DNA from 2 places in the Vibrio rotiferianus genome. Region 2 is predicted to be linked to the other one. Evidence: riboswitches for the same ligand, from Rfam matches in the RefSeq annotation. Region 2 holds a riboswitch; the other holds the start of a gene.
What was found. A riboswitch is a leader RNA that binds a small molecule or an ion and turns the genes downstream of it on or off. The one in region 2 is predicted to bind lysine.

Region 1 (9,681 bases), 790 kb from region 2:
CAGTTATCGTTATGGCGTTTGACGAAGTTGGTCAGGCAGAAACACGTGAGCGGAAGTTAGAAATATGTACTAACGCTTATCGTATCTTGGTTGATGAAGTCGGCTTCTCACCAGAAGATATCATCTTTGACCCGAACATCTTTGCTGTTGCTACGGGGATCGAAGAGCACAACAACTACGCCGTCGATTTCATCGAAGCGGTTGCCGACATTAAGCGCGACTTGCCTCACGCGATGATCTCCGGCGGTGTGTCTAACGTTTCCTTCTCATTCCGCGGTAATAATTACGTTCGAGAAGCGATTCACGCGGTGTTCCTATACCACTGTTTTAAAAATGGTATGGACATGGGCATCGTTAATGCGGGTCAGTTGGAAATTTACGATAACGTTCCAGATAAGTTGCGTGAAGCGGTAGAAGATGTGGTTCTTAACCGTCGTGATGATTCGACCGAGCGGTTACTTGATATAGCAGCAGAATACGCAGGTAAAGGCGTTGGTAAAGAAGAAGATGCTTCTGCACTAGAGTGGCGTACTTGGGCGGTAGAAAAGCGTCTAGAGCATGCGCTTGTTAAAGGTATTACTGAGTTCATTGTCGAAGATACCGAAGAAGCTCGCCTTAATGCCTCTAAGCCACTTGAAGTCATTGAAGGTCCATTGATGGACGGCATGAACGTGGTGGGTGATTTATTTGGTGAAGGTAAGATGTTCCTTCCTCAGGTAGTGAAATCTGCGCGTGTTATGAAGCAAGCTGTAGCGCACTTAGAGCCTTTTATTAATAAAGAGAAGCAAGCGGGTTCTTCCAACGGTAAGATCTTACTGGCTACGGTAAAAGGTGACGTGCACGATATCGGTAAGAACATTGTTGGCGTGGTTCTGCAATGTAACAACTACGAGATCATCGATCTTGGCGTCATGGTGCCATGTGAGAAGATCCTCAAGGTAGCCAAAGAAGAAAACGTCGACATTATTGGTCTTTCTGGTTTGATCACTCCGTCCCTCGATGAAATGGTGCATGTAGCGAAAGAAATGGAGCGTCTTGATTTCGATCTTCCGCTTCTGATTGGTGGTGCAACAACATCCAAAGCGCATACGGCGGTTAAGATTGAGCAGAACTACAAACATCCAGTGGTTTATGTCAATAACGCTTCTCGTGCGGTTGGTGTATGTACATCATTACTTTCAGACGAACTTCGTCCTGGCTTTGTTGAGAAGCTGGACGTGGACTATGAACGCGTGCGTGATCAGCATAACCGTAAGAAGCCGCGCACTAAGCCTGTTACTTTAGAAGAAGCACGAGCGAACAAAGTCGCGATTGATTGGGATAAGTACACACCTCCTGCTCCTGCGAAGCCGGGTATCCATATTTTTGATGACTTTGAAGTGTCTACTTTGCGTAAGTACATCGACTGGACGCCTTTCTTTATGACTTGGTCGTTAGTCGGCAAGTATCCAACAATCTTTGACCATGAAGAAGTGGGTGAAGAGGCTCAACGCCTGTACAAAGATGCTAGTGAACTACTAGATCGTGTTGAGCGTGAAGGGTTACTCAAAGCGCGCGGCATGTGTGGTCTGTTCCCTGCAGCAAGCGTGGGTGATGATATCGAAGTCTACACCGACGAATCGCGTACAGAAGTAGCGAAAGTGCTGCATAACTTGCGTCAGCAGACGGAGAAACCAAAAGGCTTCAACTACTGCCTGTCGGATTATGTTGCCCCGAAAGAGTCTGGTAAGCATGATTGGGTTGGTGCTTTTGCTGTAACCGGTGGTATCGGTGAGCGTGAACTTGCTGACGAATACAAAGCGCAAGGTGATGATTACAATGCCATCATGATTCAAGCGGTAGCGGACCGTCTAGCGGAAGCATTTGCTGAGTATCTACATGAGCGTGTGCGTAAAGAGATTTGGGGTTACGCTGCGAGCGAAGCTCTGTCGAATGAAGAACTGATTCGTGAGAAATACCAAGGCATTCGTCCTGCTCCGGGCTATCCAGCATGTCCAGAGCATACTGAGAAAGGACCGCTTTGGGAGCTTATGAATGTTGAAGAAAATATTGGTATGTCACTGACATCGAGCTATGCGATGTACCCAGGTGCATCTGTATCGGGTTGGTACTTCTCGCATCCTGACTCTCGTTACTTTGCGATCGCTCAGATCCAAGAAGATCAGCTGCAAAGCTATGCTGATCGCAAAGGCTGGGATAGGATCGAAGCGGAAAAATGGTTAGGTCCCAACATTAACGGTTAACCAAACCATATAGAAACTAAAAGGGCTGCCATGCGCAGCCCTTGTTTATTAGTGAATGAAAGCAGTCTTATTGCTCGAACAATTCAGTATGCAGTTTTTGGATCGCTTGGCGAGATACGGACTCGTGAACAAGGAAGCACAGGTTATGTGGGCTTGCTCCGTAACAGATCATACGTAGGTTGAAGTCTTCTAACGTACCAAATACTTGTTTCGCGTAGCCTTTGCTTTCACTCATGTTGTTACCAATCAGAGCGACGAGGCATAGGTCTTGTTCCACTTCTACTTTACACAGCTCTTCAAGCTCTTCACGCGCGGCTTGTGGTAATTGAGGAGCGCCGCCAGACGTGTCTGTTTGATCAAGAGTGAGTGACACACTGATTTCAGATGTGGTGATCAGGTCAACAGAGATTTTGTGCTTCGCTAGGATCTCAAATACTTTCGCTAAGAAGCCGTATGCGTGGAACATGTTAGCACTGCGTAATGTCACCATGGTTTGGTTACAGCGCAGAGCAAGTGCTCGGAATAAAGGTGAGCTCTCTACTTGGTGCCGGATCCATGTGCCGCCTTTTTCCGGTTCTTTAGACGAGCCTACGAATACAGGGATGTCGTGACGAAGTGCCGGAACCAGTGTTGAAGGGTGCAGAATTTTTGCGCCGAAGTTTGCCATCTCTGATGCTTCGCTAAAGCTGATCTCTGGGATTGGCGCTGCTTTTGAGGCGATACGTGGGTCTGTGGTATAGATGCCCGGAACGTCAGTCCAAATCTCTAGACCTGCTGCTTTCACACCTTCTGCAATGAGTGCTGCACTGTAGTCACTGCCGCCACGACCAAGCGTGGTGGTATTACCTTCTTCATCTGAGCCAATAAAACCTTGGGTGATAACCACGTATTCTTGGCAAAGTGGGACTAACTTTTCTTGTGCTAGCTGCGAAATTGTCTCGACATTAGGTTCAGCTCGACCAAAATTACCATCGGTTTTTAGCACGTCGCGAATATCAAAACGAACTGCATTCACACCACGCTCACACATTAGTTGCGTAAGAATATGAGTCGACATTAATTCACCACAAGCGACTAAATGGTCTGTCAGTTTGGTGCTTGCTTGGATTGAAGCAGCCTCTGCCAAGCTCGTGACGGTATCAAGAATCGAATAAACCTCAGCTGCTGCTTCGGTTGCGTTTTCTAGCTGCGACAGAATCGATTCGTGGATGCCTGCTAGTTTCTGAAGTACTTCTGCTCGATGTTCTTGGTCTTGAACACCATTTGCCAGCTCAACCAATAAGTTAGTGACACCTGAGCAAGCGCTGCTGACGACAAGACGAGTATTTGGGTTGTTTTCTATGATAGTGGAGCAACGACTCATTGCCTCAAAGTTGGCAACACTGGTTCCACCGAATTTTGCTACGTTAAATGCGCTCACTGCGTTCTCCCACGACTTCCTGAAAAAATAACAACAATTAATTGGTTGCCCAATACATCCAATGTTTGGTGAGGAAAGGAACAGAGCAAATAGAGAGGTAGTTAGAATGTAATTTGAAAATTTACCCTCAGAAGCTCTTCATCATACGGCGCTGATGACAGTTGATGGGACTCAACCCAAGTCAACCGACAAGTCAAATCCTGCAACTTTGACTTACCTCGGCACTACTCCCCCTGAGTGATTGGTATTGGAATTGCGGCTCCACAAATCACCTGCCTGGGTAGTGCTCCTCTTCTGCATAAAGCTTAAACATTGAACGGTTTTGCTGTCACATTGTCAACCAATATCTCAACCATTATGAAAGTTTTTATTAACGAATTTGTGACAGTGGTTTGACCTCTATACTTAGGGCTAATTGCCGATAGAGGAAAAATCTATTAGGGTGAAAACTCCGATGCCTGAGCCAGCATTTTACATAGAACTTTTATAACGCTCAGGATGAATGACTGCAATCAAGGAGCTGATATGCCGATCCAAAGCTTTATTCCCCCACATCGTATTTTAATGGGACCTGGTCCATCTGATATTTCACCTCAAGTTTTACAAGCGCTTAGCCGTCCAACGGTTGGTCACCTAGACCCACTTTTCATTGCCATGATGGACGAGCTAAAACAACTGCTTAAATACGCTTTCCAAACGGAAAATGAATTTACCATTGCAGTCTCTGCGCCGGGCAGTGCAGGCATGGAAACGTGCTTTGTCAACTTGATTGAAAAGGGCGACAAAGTCATCGTCTGCCGCAATGGTGTTTTCGGTGAGCGTATGCGTGAAAACGTGGTTCGTGCTGGTGGGGAAGCGGTTGTCGTCGATGATGAGTGGGGAACGCCCGTATCGGTCGATAAAGTTGAAGAAGCGTTAAAGCAGCACCCTGATGCTAAGATTCTTGCTTTTGTTCATGCAGAAACATCGACGGGCGCGGTAAGTGACGCCCAAGCCTTGGGTAAGCTGGCGAAGCAATACGGTTTGCTATCGATTGTCGATGCTGTAACCTCACTTGGTGGTGTGCCCCTTAAAGTTGATGAGTGGCAGTTAGATGCTGTGTATTCGGGCAGCCAAAAATGTTTGTCGTGTGTTCCTGGCTTATCACCAGTCACCCTTTCTCCAGCTGCTATTGAGAAGATTCAATCCAGGACGACACCGGTTCAAAGCTGGTTCTTGGATCAAAGCTTAGTGCTGGGTTACTGGAGCGGAGAAGGCAAGCGCAGTTATCACCACACAGCGCCGGTGAACAGCTTGTATGCTCTGCATGAAGCTCTACTTATCCTTAAAAATGAAGGTTTAGAAAATGCATGGGCGCGTCACCAGTTAATGCACGAGAAGCTTAAAGCAGGTCTGCAAAAACTAGGCTTTGAATTTGTGGTAGAAGAGGAGTATCGACTACCGCAATTGAATGCGATTTATGTCCCTGAAGGAATTGATGAAGCAAAAGTGCGTAATCACTTACTTGAAACCTACAACCTAGAGATTGGTGCAGGTCTTGGTGCGCTGGCTGGTAAAGCATGGCGAATTGGATTGATGGGCTATGGTGCTCGACCTGAAAATGTTGCTTTGTGTTTGCGAGCTTTAGAAGAGTCTTTGACTGAATAAACTGCCTCGGTAATGAGATAAAGAAAAGCGAAGGTTATTCCTTCGCTTTTTTGTATTTATTGCTTAGCACCTGACGTCGGTGTTGGTGAAGCAGATATGGCTTGAGAAGGTGGCTGATAGTTGACGCCACTGAAATCAATTTTAGGGAACAAGAACTGTGCCTCAGCGCGAATTTGTTCTGCCTTGCTTGAGTCATCCAACCCTTGATATGCCAGTATCAAGTTGTTGTAAAATGCTGGGCGTGGCTTGTCTTTAATGATTTCCAAAGACCAATCAATGTAAGGCTGAATCAAGGTTGGATCTTGCTTGTATAAACCGATGTTTAAGAAAGTACTGTATACATCCCAATCGAAACGATCTTTCCAAACCACAGGATTTGTCACCTGATTTAAGATGTCCGGGTTAGTCGGGCGCGTTGTTTCAAACTTGGTTAAGACATAGTTGGTGTGCAATGCACTTAACATGTAAAAGCTGATAGCAGCGGGTATCACTATGCTACAGACTCTCAGTAGGCTTTTTGTAATTTTACTAAAATGGACTTTTCGATATCGAGAGACTCTCTGATCAACCCAATAAAGTAAAATAACAAAGATTATCCAATGGATGAAGGAATGATAAAATGGATACTCTAGCTGTGAGTGCATCAAAATAGGGATAAACAAAGCAAGAATAGCCAGGCGAGTTCCCCTTTTGGCATGGTAGATACGAAAAAGCACCAAGCCAGCAGCCAGTGTAATGCCAATAATTGGCAGTAATCCCCCTTCTATCCCCCAATATAGCAACTCATTATGTGGGTGATCCAAAGCTGGTAAACCGCTAGGGTAGTTTTCATTTAATGCATGCTGCCTAGCTGTATACAGAATGTATGAGGGTTCAAAATTACCATACCCATAGCCAGTAAACGGCTTCTCAATCAGCATATCTAGCCCCTGCTTATAAAGCGTACTTCTTATGTCATCGGAAGCTGTCGCTTTTTGGCTGAGTCTGTTACCGCTCTCATTTTTAACGATGGCTAATGTGGTGCCAATCATAAGGCCAATCAGGATTGAAAATAGCCAGCAAACTAGTCGTTTTTTAGTGGTAAAACGGAATAGATATGGAATTAGCAAGAGCAAAACAAAAATGCAACTCAGCCATCCTGTTCTAGATGCGAGTACGATAACTAACGGTATAGTCAAAATAGGGACTAAGTACAAAACAATAATATCACTGAGCTTACGTTCATACTTATAAGGTTGTCTTGCTAAAAGGTAGCCTGTAATCGCTAGCCCTGTTACTAGGAAGCTAGCCATTACATTTGGTTGTTGGAAAATACCATATGGTCTATTAGCAACTGTGTCATATCCAAAGATATTACCGGGTTGCAATACTAAAAACTGGATGAAACCAAACAGTGACTCAATGAGCACCGCGAGTACGATGAACCACAAGAGTCTCTGCTTGTGCTTGTTGCTGAATTTAAATTGTTGTAGCAAAACGAACAATATCAACCCAGTCCATAGACCGATAAGCTGATTTGCAGAGTGTTCAATATTCGCATTGGGGAAAAGCACTGGTATGGAAATGATCACACCGCTAAATAGCAGGCCAATGGTTAATTTTGAGTATCTTACTTCTCTATTGGTTGCTAAATGATATAGGCCTATTCCAAGGCTGATACTCAAACCAATCCAAGTTGTGGCGTTAAAAGAGAGGGCAAGCCCTGAGCCGCCAGGGTTTGGCATAAATATATGCATCGCAAGTAGAAAAACAACAGTGAGAGAAATAAGAAACTTGCGATTTAGAGGCGCTTTCACTCTATTTGGAGAAAGTTTTGTGCCACTTACATGTATCGTTGCCATGAAATTACGCCATTACTATTAAAAAAGACCAGCGAAGGCTGGTCTTTTACTTTACCTGTTTTTTTTACTTCAACATAGGCTTAAGGAAGCGAGCGGTGTGTGAACCTTCGATCTGAGACACATCTTCAGGCGTTCCTTGTGCGATGATTTCACCACCACCCTGTCCGCCTTCGGGACCTAAGTCGATAATCCAGTCTGCCGTCTTAATAACATCGAGGTTGTGTTCGATGACGACAACAGTATTTCCGTGGTCTCGCAGACGGTGCAGTACAGTTAGTAGCTGCTGGATATCGTGGAAGTGCAGACCAGTTGTCGGCTCATCCAAAATGTATAAGGTTTTGCCGGTATCACGTTTAGACAGCTCTCTAGCCAGTTTCACACGCTGAGCTTCACCACCTGACAATGTAGTTGCTGCTTGACCTAAACGAATGTAAGACAAACCTACATCCATCAGAGTTTGCAGCTTACGAGCAATAGCAGGTACTGGATCGAAGAAAGTGCGTGCATCTTCTACCGTCATTTCCAGTACTTCATCAATGGTCTTGCCTTTGTAACGTACTTCAAGTGTTTCGCGGTTGTAGCGTTTACCTTTACACACATCACAAGGAACGTAGACGTCAGGGAGGAAGTGCATTTCCACCTTGATTACACCATCGCCCTGACAGGCCTCACAGCGACCACCGCGTACGTTAAAGCTAAAGCGCCCCGGCTTGTAACCGCGAGAGCGTGACTCTTGCGTGCCCGCAAAAAGTTCACGAATCGGAGTAAATATGCCTGTGTAAGTGGCAGGGTTTGAACGTGGCGTACGACCGATAGGACTTTGGTCAATGTCGATAACTTTATCGAAGTGCTCTAACCCTTTGATTGTTTTGTATGGTGAAGGGTGCGCAGTTGTTGCACCGTTCAACTGGGTATGGGCGATCTTAAAGAAGGTATCGTTGATCAGAGTCGACTTACCTGAACCAGATACCCCCGTAATACAGCTGAACAAGCCAACAGGAACGGAAAGGTCGACATTCTTTAAGTTGTTACCTGTCGCACCAAGTAGTTCAACGGTTTTCTTTGGATCGCGTGGCGTACGCTCTTTTGGTACTGCAATCTCTTTCGCACCACTGAGGTACTGACCAGTCAGTGAGTTCGGATTGGCGATGATCTCGTCCATCGTACCCTCAGCGACCACGTTACCACCGTGTACACCTGCACCTGGACCGATATCGATCACGTGATCAGCACAACGAATCGCATCTTCATCGTGCTCAACCACTAATACTGTGTTACCCAAATCTCTTAGGTGGGTCAGGGTTTTCAATAGGCGTTCGTTATCACGCTGGTGGAGGCCAATTGATGGCTCATCCAGAACGTACATGACACCCACTAAACCAGCACCAATTTGGCTCGCTAAACGAATACGTTGAGCTTCGCCACCCGATAGGGTTTCTGCACTGCGCGATAAGTTGAGGTAGTTCAAGCCTACGTTAACCAAGAACTGCAGGCGATCATTGATTTCCTTCATCACTTTTTCAGCGATTTGGGCGCGTTGACCTTCGAGCTTCAAAGAGTGGAAGAATTCCAATGCGTCGGCGATGCTGAGTTCAACAATCTCCGGTAGTGTCGTATCGGCGATAAAGACGTTACGAGCTTCTAGGCGAAGACGAGTAGCGCCACAGCTTGAACAAGACTTAGTAGAGATGTATTTCGCAAGTTCTTCACGTACTGAGTTAGATTCGGTATCGCGGTAACGGCGCTCAAGTGTATTCAGGATCCCTTCGAAAGGATGACGCTTAACACGAATGTCACCACGGTCGTTAATGTACTTGAACTCGACTTCAGTACGCCCAGATCCTTTAAGAATGATGTCTTGGGTTTTCTTTGGCAGAGAATTAAATGGCGCATGAAGATCGAAACCGTAATGATCCGCCAGCGCTGTCAGCATCTGGAAGTAATAGTAGTTCTTTTGATCCCAACCACGAATCGCACCTTGTGCCAAGCTAAGCGTTTCATCTTGAATAACTCGACTTGGATCGAAATATTGCTGCACGCCCAAACCATCACAAGTGCCACACGCACCAGCTGGGTTGTTGAATGAGAACAAACGAGGCTCAAGCTCTTGCATGCTGTAACCGCAAATAGGACAAGCAAAGTTGGCAGAGAAGATCACTTCTTCGCCATCGCCATCCATTGGAGCAACAACGGCGATACCACCAGAAAGCTCCAATGTGGTTTCGAAGGATTCAGCTAAACGTTGCTGCAAATCTGGGCGAACTTTAAAGCGGTCCACAACCACTTCTATGGTGTGCTTCTTGTGCAATTCTAGCGGCGGTGGATCAGAAAGATCGCAAGTTTCACCATCGATGCGTGCGCGGATGAAACCTTGAGCAGCTAGGTTCTCTAGCGTCTTAACGTGCTCACCTTTACGCTCTTTCACGATAGGAGCGAGTAGCATCATTTTGCTGCCTTCTGGCAACTCTAAGACTTTATCGACCATTTGGCTGATAGTTTGTGCTGCCAGAGGCGTATGGTGTGTTGGACA
Region 2 (9,681 bases):
GGTCTTAGATACCTTCAATAAGCAATTTTCCCTCTTTATATTCCCAACCCCTTGGTTACCCATATGGCTTGTTTGTCTGTGGGTTCTATTCTCATGGTATGCCTACCAACTCAAATCAATTTTGTACCGTTTTCCAAAAACCTACGTATCTATAGTAGGCGGTATCGGAGGAACAGCGAGTTACTTTGCTGGCTATAAACTCCAAGCCGTTGAATTTGGACTAAGCTCTGGCGCTACACTGGCGATTCTGTTCGTAGAATGGTGCTCAATGATGCTTCTGATACTCAAGGTGTACGGAAATGAAAAGCTTGAAGAGAAATTGGAGACGGAAACTGATTAGTAGTGTTATGGCAGCCTCCTTGTTCTATGCAGTGCCCTTGCAAGCTCAAAATGTGGTTGGTTTGAGTGAGATAATAACCACTAGCAATTGGCAACAATGGCAGACGGTGGGTGAGGCACAACTCACTTGGTTTGTTTTTGATATCTACAAGTCCCGCCTTAAAGCGCCCGATGGTCAGTACTCGGTGTCTAGAGACGTTTCTCCCCATCCTTTTGCTTTAGAGATCAACTACCAGCGCGATATCAGTAAAGAGCAGCTGCTCGATGTGACTGATGAGCAGTGGCAAAAGCTGGGCTTTACGGAGCCTTACCGACAAAAGTGGATCTTGGAGCTGGACACTATGTTTCCCAACATTAAGAAGGGTGATGAGTTGACTTACCTCACTGATGGTACAAATGGTCAGCTTATTTATCGCAAAGCCGGGAGTGAACCGTATCAAACCGTCGGATATGTGAAAGATGAGCGGCTTAATGATGCGTTTCTTTCGATTTGGTTATCACCGAAAACAGAGTTTCCTAAACTTCGTAAACAACTGATAGGGCAGGTAAGGTAGTGAAATTATTAAAACGAATGCTCAAAGCACCAGTGATTGCTGCGGTAACACTTCTTAGCGCATGCTCTGCTGATATTGATAACTATCAAGCGGCATCACCAGCCTTTGACCTGTTTGGCTACTTCGAAGGTGACGTCAAGGCCTGGGGAATGGTGCAGGACTACACTGATAAACAAACTCGCCGATTTGAAGTCGACATTGTCGGGACGGTTGAAGGTAATGAACTAACGCTGGTGGAAGACTTTGTCTTTGATGATGGCGAGCTCGACCAGCGTATATGGGTCATTACTAAACTCGAAGACGGCACCTATAAAGGCAAAGCGGATGACATTATTGGTGTTGCCACCGGTAAAGAGATGGGTAATGCGCTGCAATGGCAATACGACTTCGAGCTGAAAATGGATGATTCAACCATCACGGTGTCGTTCGATGATTGGTTGTACCGCCAGGATGATATGCACGTGTTTAACCTTACCAAGATTAAGAAGTTTGGCGTTGAAGTAGGGACGATTACTCTTTTCTTCCAGAGGCAATAGAAATAAAGAAACGAGATGCGGGAGCGCTTCGCTTTAGGAGTCGAGATTGAGGCGCGGTAAGTTTAGCGAAAGGAAGATGAATTTGGTGTGTGGATAGCAGTTGCATCTGGAATGGCTATAACCGAGCCTTATCCCTTATCCCTTATCCCTTATCCCTTATCCCTTATCCTGAAGCTTAGCGTTCCATAGGGAGAATCCCGTTCCCCCTAAACGAAGAAAGGGTTGACGCTTTCACGTCAACCCTCAAAATTATCCGATTCTCGATTCTCGATTCTCGATTCTCGATTCTCGATTCTCTTACAGCTTATCTGTCAGCTCGATTGCTTGACCGATGTAGTTTGCTGGCGTCATCTCTTTCAGACGTGCTTTCTCGTGTTCAGGAAGCTCAAGACCGTCGATGAAGTTACGCATTGCTTCGCCGTCTACACGCTTACCACGAGTTAGCTCTTTTAGCTTCTCGTATGGCTTCTCGATGCCGTAACGACGCATTACTGTTTGTACTGGCTCAGCTAGTACTTCCCAGTTCTTATCTAGTTCAGCAAGAAGTGCTTCGCGGTTTACTTCTAGCTTGCTGATGCCTTTAAGCGTAGAAGTGTAAGCGATGATTGCGTAGCCAACACCAACACCAAGGTTACGTAGAACTGTTGAGTCAGTTAGGTCACGCTGCCAACGAGAGATAGGCAGTTTCTGTGCTAGGTGGCCGAATACAGCGTTCGCAAGGCCTAGGTTACCTTCTGAGTTTTCAAAGTCGATTGGGTTAACTTTGTGAGGCATGGTTGAAGAACCGATCTCACCAGCAATAGTTTTTTGCTTGAAGTGGCCTAGTGCAATGTAACCCCAAACGTCACGGTCGAAGTCAATCAGGATAGTGTTGAAACGAGCGATAGCGTCGAACAGCTCAGCGATGTAATCGTGTGGCTCGATCTGAGTTGTGTATGGGTTCCAAGTAACGCCTAGAGACTCAGTGATGAACTCTTCAGAGAACTTGTGCCAATCTAGCTCTGGGTAAGCGGAAAGGTGTGCGTTGTAGTTACCAACTGCACCGTTGATTTTCGCTAAGATCTCAACGTTTTCGATTTGCTTGAATTGACGCTCCATACGGTACGCCACGTTTGCCATTTCTTTACCCATAGTAGATGGAGAAGCAGGCTGACCGTGTGTACGAGATAGTAGAGGAATATCGCGGTATTCCACTGCTAGTGCTTTGATAGCGTCGATTAGGTTACGGATTTCTGGAAGAATCACGTTCTCACGCGCTTCTTTAAGCATAAGAGCGTGTGAAGTGTTGTTGATGTCTTCAGAAGTACATGCAAAGTGGAAGAACTCGTTTACTGCGTGCAGTTCAGGAACGTCTGCTACTTTCTCTTTTAGGAAGTATTCAACCGCTTTAACGTCGTGGTTAGTTGTACGCTCGATCTCTTTGATACGGCGTGCATCTTCTTCAGAGAAGTTTGCAGCAAGGTCGTCTAGGAATTGGTTTGCTTCTGCGCTAAACGCTGGCACTTCTGCAATTTCAGCAGTAGCAGCAAGCTTTTGTAGCCAGCGGATTTCAACGATAGTACGGTATTTTAGTAGACCGTATTCACTGAAAATTTCGCGTAACGCAATTGTCTTGCTTCCGTAACGGCCGTCTACTGGTGAAACAGCAGTCAATGCTGACAGTTCCATGATGTTCTCCTGAATTGGGTTTCTAAATTTCGTGAGCTTTATACCAATAACTGTGGCAATTGTCACGAATATTGCGCAAACGTTTGCGCGAGATTTGTTTTGGTCTAAAAAAATGAGCTCGCGATAAACGCGAGCTGCTTACTAGATACCTTATTACATTCGAGCAAGAAGGATTTGCGCTTGCTCTACCATCTTTTTGCGTCCGAAGATTAGGTGGCGACGTTTACCGCCAACTTGACGCCAAAGTACTGCACTACGAATACCCGATAACAACAGCGCACGAACTTTGTGCTGGTTAGAGGTTTGTTGCAGTACCGATGGAGTACCAGTTACTTGAATACGAGGACCAATAGGGCTGACTACATCCAAGTAAATGCTTGCTAGGTTGCTGATCATTTGGTCATCTAGCAATTCAAAATGTTCCGTTTGACGCTGAGCCATTTGGATGCGATCACCAAGTTGTGACATTGCATCGTTACGACCCGATAGCTTGCGCTCTAATGCCATTAGGCTGATGATGTAGCGAGTGACTTCACTTCCCGATGGGGTGCTATCAATCCCTTTCACCAAGCATTCAAGACCCAGCTTAAGATCGGCTTCGCGACCGAAAACACCAATGGTGTTCGCTGGGCTAGTATTCAAAATGGCGTTAATTGACGTTTCAAAGGCATCTTGATCACAATGTCCGTCTCTCGCTACCTGCTGAACTAAAGCAACAGCTTGGCAGATACCTGCAAAAGCGATAGTACGGTCATAAAGTGTATTCGCCACGTAACGACTCCTAAGCTTGAGAATATTTAATGCGTTGCTCGATGATGCCGCCACCTAGGCACACGTCATCTTTATAGAACACAGCTGATTGACCTGGCGTCACAGCAATTTGTGGCTCGTCAAAGATCACTTTAATGTTTTCATCATCGATAGGGATGATTGTACAAGGAATATCTTCCTGACGGTAACGAGTTTTCACTGTGCACTTCATAACATCGCGAATTGGCTCACGATCTACCCAGTGAAGTTGTGATGCAAGTAGACCTTCTGATTTCAGCATTGGGTGGTCTTTACCTTGAACGGCAATCAAAACGTTACGTTTAAGATCTTTCTCGCCAACGAACCATGGGTCTTCGTTACCACCGCCGCCTTTACGGCCACCGATGTGTAGACCTTTACGCTGGCCTAGTGTGTGGTACATAAGGCCTTGGTGCTGACCAATCACTTCGCCCTCAGGTGTTTCAATATTACCTGGTTGAGCCGGAAGATATTTACCAAGGAACTCTGTGAACTTACGTTCTCCGATGAAACAGATACCCGTAGAGTCTTTCTTTTTCGCCGTGATTAGATCTTGTTCTTCCGCGATGCGGCGCACTTCTGGCTTCTCTAGATCACCCACAGGGAATAGGCTACGCGCAACTTGCTCGTGGCTTAGCGTGTATAGGAAGTAGCTTTGGTCTTTATTGCCATCTAGACCACGTAGCATCTGTGGCTTTTCACCGTTTTCTGGGAAAGAGCGACGCACGTAGTGACCCATTGCAATGTAATCAGCATCAAGCACTTCATCAGCGAATTCTAGGAATGCTTTGAACTTGATTTCTTTGTTACAAAGAATGTCTGGGTTTGGTGTACGGCCTGCTTTGTATTCAGCAAGGAAGTACTCAAATACATTATCCCAGTACTCAGCAGCAAAGTTGATGGTGTGTAGGTGAATGCCTAGCTTGTCACATACTGCCTGAGCATCAGCAAGATCTTCTGCTGCTGTACAATATTCTTCGTTGTCATCTTCTTCCCAGTTCTTCATGAACAGGCCTTCTACTTGGTAGCCTTGTTGCTTGAGAAGATACGCAGAAACAGATGAATCAACGCCGCCGGACATACCGACGATGACTTTCTTTTGGCTGTTATCAGACATTACTAAACACCACTTAAATAAACGGGACGCAGATTCTACCAGAATCCACAGGCCGGTGACAGATCCGAGATCGAAATCACACTTCGATTTGCTGCACTTTTCTCCAACAAAATCGCAAGTTGGTAATTTCATAAGTATAGAGATGGTATATATGGCATAGTTGGCAAAAATCCAAGAGGAAAAATCAAATGACCGAAGAAAACCAATTTATGCAAGAAGCTGAGTTGATTGAAATTGTCGAAAATCAACTCGAAGACAGCAACCCACTTAAAGTAAAAGAAACACTCATGCGCCTAATGATGACAGGCACACCACGTGAAGACGCGATTGCAATGATGGCGTGTGCGATGTCGATTGAGATTTTTGACGTGATGAAAAATGAAGGGGAGTTCAACTTAAAGCGTTATAGCGAGCACCTGGAGCAATTACCTGATCTAAGCTTTATGGAAGGTGAATAAGTAGCCTGAAAGAAAAAAATAGACTGCAAACGTTTGCTATAATTGCTTTTATTGCTGCTTTTATAACAGCGGTATAGAATCCGTTCTCCTTTTCATCCCTTATTCAGACAAACAATATGAAATTTCCTGGACAACGCAAATCGAAGCATTATTTTCCTGTTCATGCTCGCGACCCTTTAGTGAGTCAAGCACAAGAAAGCAAGAAAATGACGCGTACTCACATTATCGGTATTGATCAGACGTTGGTAGATATCGAAGCTAAAGTTACCACGGATGTAATCGAAAAATATGGTTTGAGTAAGGGACACTCGCTGGTAATTGATGATGCAACGGCAGAAGCGCTTTACCAGCAGCTAAAAGAAGACAACCTAATTACGAATGAGTATGCGGGCGGTACGATCGGTAACACGCTACATAACTACTCTGTATTGGCAGATGACCGCTCTACACTTCTAGGCGTTATGAGCCAGGATATCAAAATCGGTAGCTACGGTTACCGCTACCTATGTAATACGTCAAGCCGTATGGACTTAAACTACCTACAAGGTGTTGAAGGTGCAATCGGTCGTTGTTTTGCTCTTATTACTGAAGACGGTGAACGTACTTTCGCAATCAGCGAAGGCCAAATGAACCAACTTCACCCAGACAATATTCCTGAGAAAATCTTCAAGAGTGCATCTGCTCTGGTTCTCACAGCGTACCTAGTGCGTTGTAAAGAAGGCGACCCAATGCCTGAAGCAACCATGCGCGCGATTGAATACGCGAAGAAACACGACGTACCAGTGGTATTAACACTAGGTACTAAATTCGTTATTCAAGATGATCCTACATTCTGGCAAGAATTTATTCGCGATAACGTATCGGTTGTGGCAATGAATGAAGATGAAGCAGAGGCACTTACTGGTGAATCTGATCCATTGGCTGCGTCTGATAAAACATTAGAATGGGCTGATCTTGTATTATGTACAGCGGGCCCTGTTGGATTGTTTATGGCGGGTTATACAGAAGATGATGCTAAGCGCGAAACTTCACTTCCATTGCTTCCTGGCTCGATCGCGGAATTTAACCGCTACGAATTTAGCCGTCCAGCGAAAAAGGATGCAAGTGTAAACCCAATTAAAGTTTATTCTCATATTTCTCCTTATATGGGTGGCCCAGAGAAAATTAAAAATACCAATGGTGCTGGTGATGCTGCGTTATCTGCAGTACTTCATGATATGGCCGCAAATAAGTACCACAAAGAAAATGTGCCAAACTCCAGCAAGCATGCGCATCAGTTTTTAACGTATTCTTCGTTTTCGCAAGTATGTAAATACGCGAACCGTGCAAGCTATGAAGTGCTAGTGCAGCATTCTCCTCGTCTATCCCGTGGACTGCCTGAGCGAGAAGATAGCCTAGAAGAGGCGTACTGGGAGCGTTAACCGTTCTTCACCATGACTTTATAAGGCGCATATTTTTATGCGCCTTTTTTGTCTGAGCTTTCTGAGTTTAGTGAAGAATACAAATGTGTAAGAGATAAAAAAAGGCTCCTTAGAGGAGCCTTTTTAGTATGACTGTTGGTCGAGATTAGATTAGGAAATCATCTAGCGATTTACCGGCATCCAATTGCTCTTGAATTGCAGAAGGTGTACGGCCTTGGCCTGTCCAAGTTTTCTCTTCGCCAGTTGTATCTACATATTTGTATTTAGCTGGGCGTGGAGCGCGCTTAGACTTAGTTTTTGTTTTTGTTTCACCTGATAGTGCGCTAATTAGTGCATTAACGTCGATACCATCTTGGGCGATTTGTTCTGCAATTGCTGCTAGTTTTGCTTCTTGCTCTGCTTGTGCAGCGCGATCAGCTTCTTCAGCTTCTTTGCGTTCTTGAACTACGATAGTTAGTTTATCTAGTGCTTCTTCAAGTTGCTCTAGAGTTAGCTCACGTGAAAATGCGCGTAGGCTACGAATATTTAGAAGTGTTTTTGTCAGCTCAGACATAACTGTTCCTATTCTTTAAGTAGGGTGTTTGGTAATAATAATGCTAGTGATTAATTAAAACAAACAAAATAATAGAAATATTAAACTTTAATATTTAACGCCATCTTTCCGTGGTTGGCAAACAATAAATAAATTTTTCTATAAAAGTTCAATATTGGAGCGTACTGTTTAATATAAGTTCAAACTTATTTGGCCTAGTAAGCATTATTGGCTTTAATACTCAGCGGGAATCACTCTAATCATAAAGTTGTTAATCTATTCTTTAGGTGAAAGGCCGCTGTATGACCGATAGAATTTAAATATGCGATATGAGACTTACTCTTATTTGGGGAATTGCTCCTTTTCGAATGTTATGAGCTTAAATGCACAGTGCTAAAGGTAGAGTGTTTACGTCAACTTCTATTTATTTAATTAATGTGATTGCAGTTGCGTAATCCATGTTTCAGTTACATTTCATTTATAAATCATTGTGACGATTATTTATCGATTTAATTTAGTTTGATGTGTTGCATTGGTGGTCCTCATGAGTACAATGGCAAATACCTGATGCAATATTGCAGACAATATGTTGTTAATTTGTACAATTAATGGTTAATTGTTTGTTGTTGCCGTAGAGGCGCAGTCTCGAAGAGTAGCTATTATTGGGGTGATGCCAATGAATAATAGTGGAAGGCGAAGATTGCCGAAGTAAGTGGCCTATCGAAACCACTTGCTGGGGTTGTATCCGAAAGGAGCAACACTGCCATAGTATATAAACATTAAACTATGGAGCGCTACTGTAGGGTTGGGTGGAGTGTTCGCTTCCCTGTCGCTAAGTTCAACATGAGCACGTACCGTATGCTACGTGACTTGTCTGCAGTAGATCTCTAGCCAAACTTTGGTTTTTGAAGATCATGAATTTAATAGATTTTGCACATTCTCCTGTTTCGTTATTACCGCCTATTGTCGCACTGACGCTGGCGATTCTAACTCGACGTGTTTTAGTTTCTCTTGGTGTTGGTATCGTACTGGGTGCGGTGCTACTTAACGATTGGTCTATCGGTAACACGGTAGGTTATGTTAGCTCTCAAGTTTCTTCTGTCTTTATTGAAGACGGTGGTATTAATACTTGGAACATGAGCATTGTTGGCTTCCTAATCCTTTTAGGTATGACAACAGCACTGTTAACACTTTCTGGTGGTACGCGCGCTTTTGCGGAATGGGCGCAAACACGAGTAAAAAGTAAACGCGGCTCTAAACTTCTTGCAGCCTTCCTTGGCGTATTCATTTTTGTCGACGATTACTTTAATAGTCTTGCTGTTGGTGCGATCTCTCGCCCAGTGACCGACCGTTTCTACGTCTCTCGCGCCAAGCTTGCGTACATCCTTGACTCAACCGCTGCACCAATGTGTGTGATCATGCCAGCTTCTAGCTGGGGTGCGTACATTATTACGATTATCGGTGGTATCTTGGTGTCACACGGTATCACGGAGTACTCAGCGCTTGGTGCTTATGTACGCCTTATCCCAATGAACTTCTACGCTGTCTTTGCGCTACTAATGGTATTTGCAGTTGCGTGGTTTGGTCTTGATATTGGCAAGATGCGTGACCATGAAATCGCAGCATCTCAAGGCCGTGGTTTTGACAAAGATAAAGAAAACGATACTCAAGAAGCTCACGAGCTTAACGAAGAGCTAGATATTCGTGAAAGCGAGAAGGGCAAAGTTTCTGACCTAGTGCTTCCAATCGTAACGCTTATCGTTGCTACTATAGCATCTATGCTTTACACCGGTGGTCAAGCACTAGCTGCGGACGGTAAAGAGTTTGCTCTTCTAGGTGCGTTTGAGAACACCGATGTTGGTATGTCTTTAATCTACGGTAGCTTGCTTGGCCTGGCTGTAGCACTGTTTACTGTGTTTAAACAAGGCATTCCAATGGTAGAGATTGGTCGCACACTTTGGATTGGTGCTAAATCGATGTTTGGTGCGATCCTAATTCTTGTCTTCGCATGGACTATCGGCTCTGTTATCGGTGACATGAAGACGGGTTCTTACCTATCGACAATGGCGCAAGGTAACATTAACCCTCATTGGCTGCCGGTTATCCTATTCTTGCTTTCTGGTCTAATGGCATTCTCAACAGGCACCTCATGGGGTACGTTCGGGATCATGCTTCCAATCGCGGGTGATATGGCTGGTGCAACAGACGTAGCACTAATGCTACCAATGTTAAGTGCTGTTCTGGCTGGTGCTGTATTCGGTGACCAC

Region 1: linked by a shared signal. The riboswitch ahead of lysC (lysine-sensitive aspartokinase 3) and the one ahead of tet(35) (tetracycline efflux Na+/H+ antiporter family transporter Tet(35)) in region 2 are both predicted to bind lysine.

Annotation. Positions count from the first base shown of each region.
Region 1 is NZ_CP018312.1:189,975-199,655, forward strand. Features, by position in the region: gene metH (methionine synthase) at 1-2,243, shown strand, start outside; gene lysC (lysine-sensitive aspartokinase 3) at 2,311-3,663, opposite strand; lysine riboswitch at 3,787-3,965, opposite strand; gene BSZ04_RS09930 (pyridoxal-phosphate-dependent aminotransferase family protein) at 4,189-5,310, shown strand; gene BSZ04_RS09935 (PglL family O-oligosaccharyltransferase) at 5,367-7,151, opposite strand; gene uvrA (excinuclease ABC subunit UvrA) at 7,216-9,681, opposite strand, start outside.
Region 2 is NZ_CP018312.1:981,074-990,754, forward strand. Features, by position in the region: gene BSZ04_RS13625 (DUF2878 domain-containing protein) at 1-340, shown strand, start outside; gene BSZ04_RS13630 (chalcone isomerase family protein) at 300-893, shown strand; gene BSZ04_RS13635 (DUF3833 domain-containing protein) at 911-1,429, shown strand; gene purB (adenylosuccinate lyase) at 1,727-3,097, opposite strand; gene hflD (high frequency lysogenization protein HflD) at 3,251-3,868, opposite strand; gene mnmA (tRNA 2-thiouridine(34) synthase MnmA) at 3,879-5,003, opposite strand; gene BSZ04_RS13655 (hypothetical protein) at 5,192-5,461, shown strand; gene BSZ04_RS13660 (inosine/guanosine kinase) at 5,578-6,882, shown strand; gene BSZ04_RS13665 (H-NS family histone-like protein) at 7,028-7,435, opposite strand; lysine riboswitch at 8,039-8,219, shown strand; gene tet(35) (tetracycline efflux Na+/H+ antiporter family transporter Tet(35)) at 8,329-9,681, shown strand, end outside.